4 regions of the Azotobacter armeniacus genome follow, and region 4 is predicted to be linked to each of the others. Evidence: riboswitches for the same ligand, from Rfam matches in the RefSeq annotation. Region 4 holds a riboswitch; each other region holds the start of a gene.

Region 1 (3,703 bases), on a different contig from region 4:
TCGCGCCAGTCGTCCCCCAGCCCCGCCTGCCAGCCGGGCCGTCTCAGGGCCCAGCAGGGAATACCGGCGATGCGCGCGGCCAGGGCGGCGTTGTGGCTGATCTGCGCGGCATAGGGATGGGTCATGTCCAGCAGCCGGTCGATGCGCTCCTGGCGCAGGAAGTCGGCCAGCCCCTCGGCTCCGCCGAAACCGCCGACACGCACCTGGCAGGCGAGATCCTGCGGGACCTTGCCGAGGCCCGCCAGGCTGTAGACATGGGACGGACCGAGCCGGCGAGCGATGGCCAGCGCCTCGCCGACGCCGCCGAGCAGCAGCAGGCGGGTCATGGCGCGTCCTCTTGCACCAATGGCTTCACCGCGTCCAACAGCGTGACCGGCAATGCCGAGCGCCAGGTGTCGAAGTTGCCGAGCGGCTTGGCTTGGGCAATGGCGATGCGGGTCAGCTCGCCGCCGTGCCGCTCGCGCCAGCCGACCAGCAGCGCCTCGCTCTGGATCGTCACCGCGTTGGCCACCAGCCGGCCGCCAGGCTTGAGCCGCTCCCAGCATTGCTCCAGCACACCGGGAACGGTCACCCCGCCGCCGATGAAGATCGCATCCGGACTTTCCAGGCCGTCCAGGGCTTGGGGCGCGGCGCCGGCGACCAGGTGCAGCGCCGGCACGCCGAGGGCGTCACGGTTGTGCCGGATCAGCCCTTGGCGCCCCTCGTCCATCTCGATGGCAATGGCGCGGCAGTTCGGGTGAGCACGCATCCACTCGATGCCGATGGAACCGCAACCGGCGCCGACATCCCACAGCAGCTGTCCCGGCAAGGGTGCCAGGCGCGCCAGGGTGATGGCGCGTACGTCGCGCTTGGTCAGCTGGCCGTCGTGCCGGTAGGCATCGTCGGGCAGGCCAGAGGTTTGTGGCAGATGACGCGGCTGGTCACCGGGAATGCATTCCACCGCAACCAAGTTGAGCGCGGCGGTCTCCTCGATCGACCAGCTCCCGGCCAGCCCGTCGATGCGTCGCTCGGATTCGCTGCCCAAGTGCTCCAGTACGCTCAGGCGGCTGGCCTCGAAGCCTCGCTCGCGGAGCAGCGCGGCAATGGCCGCCGGGCTCTTGCCATCGTTGCTCAGGATCAACAGCCGTGCGCCAGCATGCACGTGACGGTTCAGCGCCGCGACCGGACGGGCCACCACCGACAGTTGGGTCAGCTCCTGCAAGGCCCAGCCGAGCCTGGCTGCCGCCAGCGAACAGGACGAGGGCGCCGGCAACACGCACATCTCGGCGGGGTCGAGCACGCGCGCCAAACTCGCACCGACACCGAATAGCATGGGGTCGCCGCTGGCCAGCACGCACAGCGGCGTGCCGCGCCGTTCCAGCACCGGGACCAGGGAGAACGGTCGCGGCCATTCCAGCCGGTCGGCGCGGATACACGGCGGCAGCAGCGCCAGCTGGCGTGGCGCGCCGACGATCAGGCCGGTCTCCAGCAGGGCCCGGCGGGCACGCTTGCCGAGCCCGGCGTAGCCGTCCTCACCGATGCCGATCACGGCTAGCCAGGGCGTCATGGATGTTTCCTCGCGATGAAAGGCCGCTGCGCCTCCTGCCGGAAGCTTGTCATCGGGCCGGACAAAACCGGCATAATACCGCCTTCGTCGGTGCCCTGACCGGCGCTTCGGACTCGCAGGCGGCCGCCTCGAGCCGAAACGCCCCAACGGGCCATTGAGGGAACACGGAAGGACAAAGCGCCCAACCGTGGCTGCCCCCGCAACTGTAAGCAGCGAGTCCGCCGCACCGAAGCCACTGGGATGACCGGGAAGGCAGCGCCGACCCCTGACCTGCAAGCCAGGAGACCTGCCGACGAACGCTGGTCGCGAGTGCCAACATCGGGCGGGGTGTACCGATGCCATAGTGTCTTCGAGGGATGATGCTAGAGGTCCGGTCGCCGCGTCTTTTTGCAAGGTGTGACCTCGTGGAAGATACCCTCGGCAGTGCTCTTTCCCCTGCTCCGCGCCCTTCGGCATGCCCCGGGCTTTTGCGCATCGTGCCGGCGCTGGACGGCGGCATCTGCCGCATCAAGCTGGCCTGCGGACGCCTCGGGGCCGATCAGGCCCGTGCCATCGGCGAAGCCGCCAGCCGCCATGCCAGCGGCGTGATCGAACTGACCAATCGAAGCAATCTGCAGCTGCGCGGCGTCCGCACGGGGCATGAGGCGCCGCTGATCGCCGCCCTGCTCACCGCCGGCCTCGGCCCCGCCACACCGGGCGCCGACGACGTGCGCAACCTGCTGGTGAGCCCTGCCCTGGGTCTCGACCCGAACAGCGAGGCGGACGTTGCACCGCTGGCCGAGGCGATCCTCGAACTGCTGCAGGCGCGTCCCGCCTTCCATTCCCTGTCGCCGAAGTTCGCCTTGCAACTGGACGGTGGCGAACGCCTGGCGATGCTCGACCACCCCCACGATCTCTGGCTCGCGCTGATGCCTGGCGGCACGCAGCTGGCCTTCGGCCTGGCCGGCTGCCCGACCGATGCCCCCCTGGCTGCGGTGCCGTTGAAGCAGGCGCCTGCGCTGGTGGAAGCCGTGCTCGTGCTGTTCCTGGAGCTGGCGCAGCCGGAGCAGACCCGCATGCGCCATCTGCTGGCGAATCTGCCGATGGAGGCCTTCCTGGAACGCCTCCAGTCCCGGCTGGCCTTTGCACTGAGCCGCGAGCCGGCGGTGCTGGACTGGCGTCGCGCCCGGACGACGACAGCCGCGCCGCTGGGCATCCTCGCGCAGCGCCAGCCCGGCCTGTTCCTGCTCGGCGCCGTGCCCACGCTCAGCCGCCTGAATGCCTCGCAGCTGCACGCACTCGCCGAGCTGGCCCGCAGCCGGGGCGACGGCACCCTGCGCTTCACACCCTGGCAAGGCCTGATGCTGCCGAACGTGGCCCAGGCGCATGCCGCCGAGGCCCTACGACAACTCGGCGTGATCGGCCTGCATGTCGACGGCAGCGACCCCCTGACCGGCCTGATCGCCTGCACTGGCTCCGCAGGCTGCGCCAAGGGCCTGGCCGACACCAAGGCCGACGCGCTGCACCTGGCCCATCGACTGGGCCAAGGCGCAGCAAGGCCCCAGGTACATCTGAGCGGTTGCCCGCGCTCCTGCGCCGCTGCCCATGTCGCGCCCCATACCCTGCTGGCCCAGCCCGGCGGGCGCTACCAGATCTATCAACGCCGTGCCAGCGGGGCCGGTTTCGGCCATCTGCTGGCTGACTCACTCAGCATCGACGAAGCCGCCGACTGGCTTGCCTCAGGACAACCGATGATCGATTACATCCGCGATGGTCAGGAAATCTATCGCAACTCCTTTGCCATCATCCGCGCCGAAGCGCGGCTCGACACCATTCCGGCGGACTTGGAAAAGCTCGCCGTGCGGGTGATCCATGCCTGCGGCATGGTCGATGTCGTCGACGAGCTGCGTTTCTCCCCCGGTGCCGGTGCCTACGGAAGGGCCGCGCTGGCCGCCGGGGCGCCGATCCTCTGCGACGCGCGCATGGTCGCTGAAGGCATCACCCGCGCGCGCCTGCCGGCGAACAACCAGGTGATCTGCACCCTGCACGACGAGGGCGTGCCAGAGCTGGCGCGCGAACTGGGCAACACCCGCTCGGCGGTGGCCCTGGAGCGCTGGCGCCCACACCTGGAGGGTAGCGTAGTGGTGATCGGCAACGCCCCGACCGCGCTGTTCTACC
Region 2 (3,703 bases), on a different contig from region 4:
TCGCTCACGCCCATCCAGCCGATGGCGACGAAGTCGAGCAGCGAGGCTTCGAGGAACAGCGCCGGAAACACCCAGCGTGGGCGCAGCAGGACGCCGGCGAGAAAGAACACCGCCCAGGAGGCGCTCGGCAGGTTGAGGGTGGCGAAGTGCTGGCCACGGGTCATGGCCATCAGCAGGGCCAGCGCCACGCCGACGGCCAGCTGGCTACGGGGGGACAGGTTGAGCATGCGCATTCTCCTTGTGGATGGTTCCGACCCGCCGGCCGGCGGCGCTCTACAACGCCTGATAGCGGACGGTAAGGTACACCGCCTGCCCCGGCTGGTTGTAGCCCAGGGCGGTTTCATAATCGGCGTTCAGCAGGTTGGCGACGCGCGCCTGCAGACGCCACTCGGGGGTGAGGCGGTATTCGCCGCGCAGGTCCAAAGTGGCGTAGCCGGACAGCTCGTTGTCGTTGGCCACGTCGTCGTAGCGCCGGCCCTCGGCATGCAGCGTGGCACCGACGGCGAAATCGCCGAGGCGCCGATCCAGCTCCAGGTTGAACATCTGCGAGGCGCGACGCGGCAGCTCGTTGCCGTCGTTGGCGCCCGAGCCGCTGTTCTCCGGCTCCAGCAGACTGTAGTTGGCGCTCCAGTCCCAGCCAAACGAGCGGCTGCCAACCTCCAGCTCGAGGCCGCGGATGCGCGCCTCGTCGATGTTCGCCGGCCCTTCGATGGAAGAATCGTAGACGATCAGGTCGTCCACCTTGGTGCGGTAGGCGTTCAGCGACCAGTGGCCCCAGCCGTGCACGCCGGACAGACCAACCTCGAAGCTGTGAGAGGTTTCCTCCTCGAGGTCGGCGATGCCGTAGAAGGGATAGTACAGCTCGTTGAAGGTCGGCGCCTTGAAAGCGCTGCCGTAGCTGAGGGTGACGCGCAGGGCGTCGCTCAGGGCGTAGCCGTAGGCGATGTTGCCGGTCTCGTGCTGGCCGAACTGCTCGTTGTTGTCGCGGCGCAGGGAGACTTGCCAGTCGTGGCGGCCGTATTCGCCAAGGTACTGGATGAAGGCGCCGTTGTTTTCCCGGGAGTCCTCGTCGTAGTCGGTGGTGCCGTTGACCTCCTCGCGCTGGTAGTCGACGCCCAGGGTGAGGATGTGGCCTTCGGCCAGGGTCAGGTCGTTCTGCCAGCTGGCGCTGTCGCGGCGGCTGTCGAAGCGCGAGTAGAAGCCGCCGTCCTGGTAGGTGTCGGACTTGTCCTCGTTTCGTCCGGCCTGCAGGCTGACCTGCCAGAACGCCAGCGGGCTGAAGCGGGCGCGGCCGCTGACCACGCTCTGCTCGCCGTCGGCATTGGCGGAGAAACCGGCGGTGCCACGGCGGTTCACCTGGTCGTAGTCGTTGTGCGACTTGGCGCGCAGAAAGGTGCCCTCCAGCTCCAGGCCGTTGTCGAAGCGCCAGCCGGCGCGCAGCGCGGCGGAGTGGTTGCGGTAGCCGTCGGCGTCGTTCTCGTAGCCGCTGGTCCCGGGGCTCTTCGCGCTGATGCCATCGGTGTCCTCGCTGCTCAGGGCGAGACTGTACCAGCCGTGCGCGTTGCCGCCGGAAACCCCGCCGCTACCGGTGTAGGTGTCGTGGGTACCGTAGCCGGCGGAGAAGAAGGGTTTGGGCGCGCCATCGCCCCCCTTGCGGGTGAAGATCTGGATCACCCCGCCGATGGCCTCCGAGCCGTACAGGCTGGAGCGCGGTCCGCGCACCACCTCGATGCGCTCGATCATCTCCACCGGCAAATCCTGCCAGGCGGCGGTGCCGGTGGTCACCGAGCCGACGCGCACGCCGTCGATCAGCACCAGCACATGGTCGGACTCGGTGCCACGCAGGTAAACGGAGGTGTTCTTGCCCGGCCCGCCGTTGTTGGCGATGGACACCCCCGGCACCCGCTTGAGCAGCTCCGGCACCGACTGCGCCTGGCTGCGCTCGATGTCGTCGCGCTCGATCAGGCTCACCGCGGCGAGGCTGTCGCGCAGGGTCTGGGCGTTGCGTGCGACGGTCACCACCGTCGCGTCGAGGGCGAGGGAGTCGTCGGCCGCCTGGGCCGGGGAAAGGGAAAAGAGGCACAGCAGCGCGAACGCCGCCGGCCCGAAACTGGGCTTGCGAATCAAGATGGGTTCTCCGCCGCGCCACCCGCACGGCCTGAAGGCTGCGAAAGCAGGCGGAGAACTCGAACAGACAGCGAACCGGGAAGGCCCGCCAGCCCGCAGCGCCCTCCACGCCGCCATGGATCGCGACAGGCCGGTCTCCGGGCTCACGAGCGAAGTGCGGCGTGATGCTGCAGCTTCCGAAACCACGCCTTCCCATGCCCATGCGGGACACAGTGGCCTTACGGCGGTTTCGCGACTCGTCTACCGTTGCGGGGGCAGCGCCGGCCTTGTGCCGCGGATCATCGCGGAACGCACCGGCTTCCCTGTTTCACCCTTCGTGCGAAGGGCACCTGAAGCGAGGCGCGCAGGGTAGTGGAAACGCCGGCCGGGCACAATGAGACGAATTGCCCGGCGTCATGAGATCCACTCATGATGCCGGTGCAGGCGCTCAGCCCCCCAGAGCGGCCAGCAGCGACGGCAGGATGCTGCCGGCCGGGCCGTGCAGGCAGAGGTCGGCGTGCCGGCTGAGCGGGGTCGGCTGCGGGTTGATCTCGACCACGAAGGCGCCGCGGCGCTTGGCCAGAAACGGCAGATCCGCGGCCGAAGTCGGAATGCCACCCTCGGCGGCCACCCCGGCGCCGGTGAAGATCGCCAACCGGCTGCAGTTGCGCAGGCGGCGAGCGAGATCAGGGATGGTGTCGTGCATGTAGAAGCTCCTGGAGTGGAAGGGGTGGCGGGTGACTGTGCCTTCGCGGGCCAGCCTGGGAATCGTCGTGAAGCCCGGCCATCTCGACAGCCATCGGGCCCTTGGCATAGGGTGCCTTCCTACACCCACAACCTGGAACCGGTACAGGAATGAAAACCGTCATCGCCATCCGCCACGTCGCCTTCGAGGATCTCGGCGTCTTCGCACCCGTGCTCGAGGAGGCCGGCTATCACATCCGTTATGTCGACCCCGGGATCATGTCCACCAGTGAACTGGCCGCGCTGGATGTCGAGTCACCCGAGCTGCTGGTGGTCCTCGGCGCGCCCATCGGTGCCTACGACGAGGCCACCTACCCCTTCCTGCTGGCGGAGCTGGAGCTGCTTGCCAGGCGACTGCGCTGCGGCAAGCCCCTGCTCGGCATCTGCCTGGGCGCCCAGTTGATCGCCCGCGCCCTGGGGGCCAAGGTCGCGCCGATGGGCGTCAAGGAAATCGGCTTCGCCAGCCTCCGGCTGACGGCGGAGGGCACCGCGAGCTGTATCGGCCATCTGGGCGACAACGGCACCGTGCTGCACTGGCATGGCGACATGTTCGAACTGCCGCCGGGCGCCACCCGCCTCGCCCGAACCGACATCTGCCCGAACCAGGCGTTCATGCTCGGCAATACCGTACTGGGCCTGCAGTTTCATCTTGAAGCCGATCCCGCCCGGATCGAACAGTGGCTGATCGGCCATGCGGCAGAACTCTCTGCCGCCAAGGTGGATCCGGTGGAGATCCGCCGACAGGCAAAGGACGCGGGGGAAGAGCTGCGCCGCTGCGGGCAGCAGGTGCTGCGCGACTGGCTCGCCGGGCTGGCCTAACGGCCTGCTCTGTTAATCCGATCGGTCAGGGCTG
Region 3 (3,703 bases), on a different contig from region 4:
GCCATTCTCGGGCGCCCAGCCTTCATGGACGTGCCCGTCCGCATGGCCGTGATTATAGCCGTGCCCCGCGGCATGGCTGCGCTCGACGATGGCGGGCCCGCCGCTTTCGTAGGTTTCCGCCTCAAGGATCAGGGGCGTCACCCAGAGGCTCTGCAGCAGGGTCAGCAGGAGGGCGGCGAGCAGCCCGGCGAACCCTGCGGTTCGTGCGATGCGCTTGATCATGGGGCTCTCAGTGGCAGGGGAAGGCGGCGCTGTGGCGGGTGTCGTGAGCGGCGTTGTGCAGGGCCTCGACGGGCGAAAAGCCGGCAAAGAAGATCAGCACCGCACCGAGCAGGAAGCTGCCTACGGCGAGGGTAATACGTTTCGACAGGGGGAGCGCCGCCGAGGCGGAAGAGGATAGGGTAGCGGTAGCGGTAGCGGTAGCGGTAGCGGTAGCGGTAGCGGTAGCGGTAGCGGTAGCGGTAGCGGTAGCGGACATGGTATGACCTTCCGTGACTGTGAGTGAGGCGGAAGGAGTGCGCGACATGAGTCCGGGCCACTGAAGCGCCTGGATTCCGGTGTGCGCCCGCCCACCGCGGGTTGCCAACAGGGCTTCAGGCCGGTCTCCGGGCTCGTGACGTCCGTCATGGGGGCGGTCGGGTCGGCCTTCCCATGCGTCCCGGTCCGCGAGATCTTGCGCAACTGATCTTCGGCGAACCTAGGGCACAGTGGCTACATCGACCCCTCGTACACTTACCGTTGCGGGGGCAGCGCCGGACTCGAACCGGCTTCCCGTTTCACCTCGCGCTCGGCGCGCGAGACACCTGAAACTGTCTTTCTAGCTGAGCACGGGCCGGCGCGAGCGTCAACTGCGGCGATTGACCCGCCCGGGGACTCTGCGTAGCCTTTCCGGTTTCGAGGTTCTCCGCCATCGCGCGGAGCTAAGAGGGAACACGGTCGAGCCGTGGCTGCCCCCGCAACTGTATACGGCTTCAAACCCTTCGATATGCCACTGCGCCAAGCGGGAAGGCGAAGGAACATGCGCATTGCGCAGGCCGTCAGCCAGGAGACCTGCCTCGAACATCCATGACAACTGGGCGGGGTGATCCGGTGGTGCTGGCCGGTGCTTCTCCATGCGCCTGTCCGTTCCCGCCTGCCCGCTGATCCGCAACGATCCATGCAGGGCCAACCATGAAATCGCTCGCCAAGCTTCCCGTCACTATTGTCACCGGCTTTCTCGGCGCCGGAAAGACCACCCTGCTGCGGCACATGCTGGCGCATGCCGAGGGCCGGCGCATCGCTGTGATCGTCAACGAGTTCGGCGAACTCGGCATCGACGGCGAAATTCTCCGGCAATGCTCCATCGGCTGCACCGAGGAAGAGGCCAACGGGCGTGTCTTCGAACTGGCCAACGGCTGCCTGTGCTGCACGGTGCAGGAAGAATTCTTCCCGGTGATGCGTGAGCTGGTGGCTCGTCGCGGCGACTTCGACCACATCCTGATCGAGACCAGCGGTCTGGCCCTGCCCAAGCCGCTGGTGCAGGCCTTCAACTGGCCGGAAATCCGCAATGCCTGCACCGTGGACGCGGTGATCACCGTGGTCGACAGCCCGGCCGTGGCGGCCGACACCTTCGCCGCCTTCCCCGAGCAGGTGGACGCGCAGCGCCGGCAGGACCCGAACCTGGATCACGAGTCGCCGCTGCACGAGCTGTTCGCCGACCAGCTGGCCAGTGCCGATCTGGTGGTGCTGAACAAGGCCGACCTGCTCGATGCCGCCGCGCTGGAAAGGGTACGCGCCGAGATCGCCGAGGAACTGCCGCCAGCAGTCAAGGTGATCGAGGCCCATGGCGGCGAGCTGCCCTTGAACGTGCTGCTGGGACTGAGCAGCGAGACCGAGCTGCACATCGACGGCCGCCAGACCCATCATGACCTGGAAGACGAGGATCACGATCACGACGAATTCGACTCTTTCGACCTTTCCCTGCCGGAAGTGGCGGAGGAGCGTCTGCTCGCCGCGCTGAGGAATACGGTGGCGCGGTATGGGATACTGCGGATCAAGGGCTTCGCCGCCATTCCCGGCAAGCCGATGCGGCTGGTGGTGCAAGGCGTGGGGCAGCGCTTCGACAGGCATTTCGATCGTGCCTGGCAGCCCGGCGAGGCGCGGGCTACACGGCTGGTGATGATCGGCCAGCAGCTGGACAGGGCCGCAATCATTGGCGAGCTTCAGGCGGCGCTGATGTGAGGATGAGAACCCACCCTGTAGGAGCGAGCTTGCTCGCGAACAACAGAGCACTAAAAGCTTCGCGAGCAAGCTCGTTCCTACGAACGGGCAGGTGCTGACTGATGCACCTGCTCCGCGCCCAGCCCGGCGTCCAGCTGCCGGCCGACAGCATCGCCGACCTCGAGCAGACGCCCGCCGAGCTGGTGATCCTCTGCACCGGCGACTCGCACCTGTCGCTGCTTGCCGAGGTGGCCCGCACGTTGCCGGACGACTATCCCAGCCTGCGCCTGGCCAGTCCGGCGCAGCTGCCCAACCATGCCTCGGTGGATTTCTACGTCGAGCAGGTGCTGCGCCACGCCCGGGTGATCCTGATCTCGGTGCACGGCGGCGTGAGCTACTGGCGCTACGGGATCGAGCGCCTGGTCGAGCTGGCCGAAAACGGCGCCCGGCTGATCCTGGTGCCCGGCGACGATAGCCCCGACCCGGAGCTGAGCGGCCTGGGCAACGTCTCCGCCGAGGACAGCGAACGGCTCTGGCAGTACCTGCGCCAAGGCGGCCGCGACAATGCGCTGCAGCTGTTCCACTGCATCGCCAGTCGCTGGCTGGACCGCGACTACCGCTGGGGCGAGCCCAGGGCTCTGCCGCGTACCGTGCTCTATCACCCGACGCAGGGCGAGGCCACGCTGGCGCAGTGGCAGGCCTGGTGGCAACCGGGGCGGCCGGTGGCGGCGCTGCTGTTCTACCGCACCCATATTCAGGCAGCGAACACCGCCTTCGTCGACGTCTTCTGCGAGCGCCTGCAGGCCCAGGGGCTGAACCCGCTGCCGATCGCCGTGGCCAGCCTGAAGGAATCGGCCTGTCTGGCGCAGGTCGAACACTGGCTGGACGAGAGCGGGACGGCGGTCATCCTCAACACCACCGGCTTCGCCCAATCCAACCCAGAGGCGCCCAGTCTCCGGCCGTTCCGCCGCGATGTGCCAGTGTTCCAGGCACTCTGCGCACTGGACAGCGAAGAGCAGTGGCAGGGCAGCGCCCAAGGCCTCGGATCACGCGATCTGGCCATGCATATCGCGCTGCCGGAACTGGACGGGCGGCTGATCACTCGGCCGATCAGCTTCAAGGGCCTGGCCTGGCGCAACGAGCGCAGCCAGAGCGATGTGGTCTGCTATCGCCCGCATTTGCCCGGGATGGATTTCGTCGCCGAACTGGCGCGCCGCTGGTGCGAGCTGGCCCGCAAGCCGAATGGCGGCAAGCGCATCGCTCTGGTGCTGGCCAACTATCCGACCCGCGACGGCCGCATCGGCAACGGCGTCGGGCTGGACACTCCGGCGGCGGCGCTGCACATCCTGCAAGCCTTGCAGCGGCAGGGTTATCCGATCGAGAACCTACCGGAGAGCGGTACGGCGCTGATCCACCAGTTGCTCGGCGGCGTGACCAACGATCTCGACACCCTGGATCTGCGCCCCTGCGCCCAGAGCTTGGCGCTGGACGATTACTGGCGCTG
Region 4 (3,703 bases):
GCCTTCCGATGTGAAGTTCACTACCAGTCCCTGAGTCGTCGCGGCCAGCTTGACTGACAGGCTGGCCACCGCTCCACTCACCCAAGACCTGTGAAACCGTGGGCCAGCAAACGAGCAACAGACAGACGCAAGCCGCCACAAGCCAAGTCATCACATGACAAAGCTCATAGCGACCAGCCGCCCCTCCGCACTTACCTGCAGCAAACGACAATCGCGCGAAATCTGCCGCCGATCGTCCGATGTGAATGCTACCGGCCCCGAGCGGACAGCCCTTTTGCACAATAACCGGGCGCCACCCACTCACTATCTTCAGCCCCCCGCGCGGCGTTGACAAAGCCTGCGGGAGCAGTCGACAATTTCGTCTTATCATACGACGACACATGACAATCCCAAAAATAATAACAATCAGAGTGGATCTCAGCCATGCCCCATCCTGCATCAAGCCCCGCCCTCGATCGTCTCCTGCTCACCGGCGCGGCCGGCGTCCTGGGGACGGTCCTGCGGGAAAGCCTGCGTCCCTACGCCCACATCCTCCGCCTGTCCGATATCGCTCCCATGGCATGGCTGCCGGACACCGGCTCGGCGCGCTCTATCGCTTCGTCGGCGGAGCCGGTGGCGCAGCGCTGGAACCCTGGCAGGGCGATCTCATCGTCCCAACGGCCTGGACTTCAGCCCCGACGAGCGGACGATGTACCTGTCCGACTCGCCCCCTCGGTGCAGGCCATCTGGGCCTTCGACTACGACGAAGACGATGGTGCCCCGCACAACCGCCGGCTGTTCGTCGACATACAGCGCCATCCTGGCCGTCCCGACGGTGGACGCAGAGCGGAGTGATCGACGGCGCCGAGAACAACCCGCCGACCATGTTCTCCCACAACCACCACAAGGCGGCCTCCTACTACAGGCTGACCGGCCACCTGATCGTTCCCGAGCTGCTGGTGATGTCCAGGCGCACCTGGAGTGCCAACGCTGGATGCGCGCGGCGAAGGCATCGAGCTGCGCCGGCAGCGGCGCGGCGACGCCGAAGCGGATGCCCGACAGCGAATCGCTCTGGCGCTCGTGCCAGACCGCCAGCACCATGGCCTGACCGCTGCCCTGCAGCTCGGGCATGGCCAGTTGGTAGTGCACCTTGTCGCGCGCCAGGCCATCGCCGGACAGCTGCCAGCCGGTTTCGTTGCGGTCCTCCAGGCGCAGCCCCTTGAACACCGGCACGTTCAGCTGCTCGAACAGCCCGGTGACCTCCTCGCGGCCCGGACGCGCCTGCACAGCCGGGACCTTCACATCCGGGTTATGGCGGGCCGCCAGCCAGGCCAGCAGAGCGGCGATGTTGTCGAGGAAGCTGTCCGCCGGCGCGACCTGGCCGAGCAGCGGTCCCAGGCGCTCCACCTCGGCACTGAACAGGCCGACGCCGAGCAGCGCCCGCCCCCTCGCCCAACCAGGCGCGCAGTGCCAGCTCGTCGAGCCCGGCGAGCTGCTTCGGAGTGCGCGCGCTGACCTGCCAATACGGATGGTGCTGCTGGAACTGCGCGACGGCGCTGGCGAATTCGGCCGCGCTGTAGCGTGAAACGATGGCGTTGAGTTGCGCCGCCGAGGCTCCGGGGACGAGCAGCCCGAGCAGCAGGCCCAAGCCAAAGCGGCGGAGGAAAAGAGAAGACATGCCCAGTCCCGGGTCGAAAGGCGGCGGGCACGCGAAACGGACGCAGCGCCGGCGGCAAGGCGCAGAACGACCAGGGCTGGCGACCGCACGGCCGCCCACCGCGGCCTGCTTCGGGAGAGCGGGCTGGTGTCGGGCTCGACCGTGAAACGGTCCTACCGTTGCGGGGACAGCGTCAGCTTGGACTGACTTCCTTCCCATTTACCCCAGATCCTGATCCGGGCACCGCACTCTCCATGTTGCCGGCCAAGGGCCGGCAGGGGCGCACCTTACGCGGCGGGTGACGGCGAGCAAGCGCAATGCCTCAAGGGGGGCAAGGAGCTGCCGGCCGGACACTGGCAAGCCGCCAGAGCCCTTGCGGATCGACCCGAGCCAATCTTGGCGCGGCCAGTCCGCTGGCGGTTTTCTGACGCCCCTGCCGCGGATTATTGGCCGTCGTGCCAGTCCCTGCCTAATCTGACTTTGCTTGGGCGCATTGCCTTGACAGGCAGCCGGCAGATTCCGAAGTGTCACCCGGAGACCGATCCGGTAGAGCCAGCCAAGGGTGGGACAACCATGAGCCGAGAATTCATGTTTAACGCTGGGTCCGGCTATCTTTCGCGGGACTCCAGCCTGCACCGCCTGACGGTCGAGCTGCTGCAGCAGGCCGATATCCGCATCGGCGGCAACCGGCCCTGGGACATGCAGCTCAAGGCCGGCGGCGTGCCCGAGCGGGTCTTCGCCCAGGGCAATCTGGGTTTGGGCGAGGCCTACATGGAGGGCGCCTGGGAAGCGGAACGACTGGATGAATTCTTCTTTCGCCTGTTGCACACCGGCATCGACCAGCAGGTGAAGCCGACACGGCTGATCTTCCATGCGCTCCGCTCACGCCTGCTCAACCTGCAGAACCACCGGCGTGCCTGGAAGGTCGGCGAGGCCCATTATGATCTCGGCAACGACTTCTACGAGGCCATGCTCGACCCGCGCATGACTTACACCTGCGGCTACTGGCGAAACGCCGACAGTCTGGCCGAGGCCCAGGAGGCCAAGCTGGAGCTGATCTGCCGCAAGCTCGGCCTGGAGCACGGCATGCGGGTGCTGGACATCGGCTGCGGCTGGGGCAGCTTCATGGGCTATGCCGCGGAGCGGCATGGCGTGCATTGCGTCGGCGTGACGGTTTCCCGGGAGCAGCAGGCCTGGGCCAGGGAGCGCTACGCCGACCTGCCCGTGGAGTTCCGCCTGCAGGACTACCGCGAGATCCAGGGACGCTTCGACCGCATCGTCAGCGTCGGCATGTTCGAACATGTCGGCCACAAGAACCACCGCCGCTTCTTCGAGGTCGCCGCCCGCTGTCTGGCCGACGACGGCCTGTTTCTCCTGCATACCATCGGCAAAAACCAGCGCCACTCGACCCCGGACCCCTGGATTGATCGCTACATATTCCCCAATGGCGACCTGCCGTCCCTCGGACAGATCGGCGATGCGCTGGATCGCCTGCTGATCCTTGAGGATCAGCACAGTTTCGGCGCGGATTATGACCGGACCCTGATGGCCTGGCATGCCAACTTCGAGGCAGCCTGGCCGCGCTTCGCCGCCGAGCTGGGGGAAAGATTCCGGCGCATGTGGCGCTACTACCTGCTGTCCTGCGCCGGCGCCTTCCGCGCCCGGAACATCCAGCTCTGGCAGTACGTGCTGTCGAAGAATGGCGTGCCCGGCGGCTACCGGCGTCCGCTCCTGTGAAGCAGAGTCATGGAGGCCCCATGGGCGACGACCACGACGACAAGCCCCTAACGCTCCGGCAGATGCTGCACAGCGTGCTGGCCGCCGCCCTCGGCGTACAGAGCGGCAAGAACCGGGCACGGGACTTCGCCCGGGGCAAACCCAGCCATTTCATCCTGCTGGGCGTGGGCTTCACCGTGCTGCTCGTGCTACTCCTGTTTGGCATGGTTAAGCTGGTGCTGCACCTGGCCCAGCCCTGAGCGCAGGGCAATCGCATGAAGGCTACCCAAGTCCGAGAAGTACAGCGCGATAGGTATCGGAGGTGGATGCAACCAGGCGGCGGGTCTTGAT

What was found. Region 4 has a riboswitch for cobalamin ahead of ACYVD0_RS12380 (cobaltochelatase subunit CobN). Riboswitches for the same ligand answer to the same signal wherever they lie in the genome.
Region 1: another riboswitch for cobalamin. It lies ahead of cobG (precorrin-3B synthase); the one in region 4 lies ahead of ACYVD0_RS12380 (cobaltochelatase subunit CobN).
Region 2: another riboswitch for cobalamin. It lies ahead of btuB (TonB-dependent receptor family protein); the one in region 4 lies ahead of ACYVD0_RS12380 (cobaltochelatase subunit CobN).
Region 3: another riboswitch for cobalamin. It lies ahead of cobW (cobalamin biosynthesis protein CobW); the one in region 4 lies ahead of ACYVD0_RS12380 (cobaltochelatase subunit CobN).

What each region holds. Positions count from the first base shown of each region.
Region 1 covers NZ_BAAGYK010000014.1:46,489-50,191, reverse strand. Annotated here, with positions in the region: gene ACYVD0_RS03590 (precorrin-6A/cobalt-precorrin-6A reductase) at 1-326, opposite strand, end outside; gene cbiE (bifunctional cobalt-precorrin-7 (C(5))-methyltransferase/cobalt-precorrin-6B (C(15))-methyltransferase) at 323-1,546, opposite strand; cobalamin riboswitch at 1,620-1,854, shown strand; partial or broken gene cobG (precorrin-3B synthase) at 1,906-3,267, shown strand; gene ACYVD0_RS03575 (precorrin-8X methylmutase) at 3,277-3,703, shown strand, end outside.
Region 2 covers NZ_BAAGYK010000082.1:55,050-58,752, forward strand. Annotated here, with positions in the region: gene ACYVD0_RS12685 (hypothetical protein) at 1-227, opposite strand, end outside; gene btuB (TonB-dependent receptor family protein) at 274-2,127, opposite strand; cobalamin riboswitch at 2,239-2,475, opposite strand; gene ACYVD0_RS12695 (hypothetical protein) at 2,555-2,920, opposite strand; gene ACYVD0_RS12700 (type 1 glutamine amidotransferase) at 2,962-3,669, shown strand; gene ACYVD0_RS12705 (C40 family peptidase) at 3,695-3,703, opposite strand, start outside.
Region 3 covers NZ_BAAGYK010000014.1:35,206-38,908, forward strand. Annotated here, with positions in the region: gene ACYVD0_RS03530 (CbtA family protein) at 1-222, opposite strand, end outside; gene ACYVD0_RS03535 (CbtB domain-containing protein) at 230-370, opposite strand; cobalamin riboswitch at 580-822, opposite strand; cobalamin riboswitch at 881-1,072, shown strand; gene cobW (cobalamin biosynthesis protein CobW) at 1,171-2,220, shown strand; gene cobN (cobaltochelatase subunit CobN) at 2,322-3,703, shown strand, end outside.
Region 4 covers NZ_BAAGYK010000080.1:3,298-7,000, forward strand. Annotated here, with positions in the region: gene ACYVD0_RS12360 (lactonase family protein) at 1-34, shown strand, start outside; partial or broken gene ACYVD0_RS12365 (NAD-dependent epimerase/dehydratase family protein) at 424-561, shown strand; partial or broken gene ACYVD0_RS12370 (SMP-30/gluconolactonase/LRE family protein) at 561-816, shown strand; partial or broken gene ACYVD0_RS12375 (TRAP transporter substrate-binding protein) at 822-962, shown strand; partial or broken gene ACYVD0_RS12380 (cobaltochelatase subunit CobN) at 1,021-1,746, opposite strand; cobalamin riboswitch at 1,763-1,899, opposite strand; gene cfa (cyclopropane-fatty-acyl-phospholipid synthase) at 2,210-3,373, shown strand; gene ACYVD0_RS12390 (DUF2970 domain-containing protein) at 3,394-3,612, shown strand.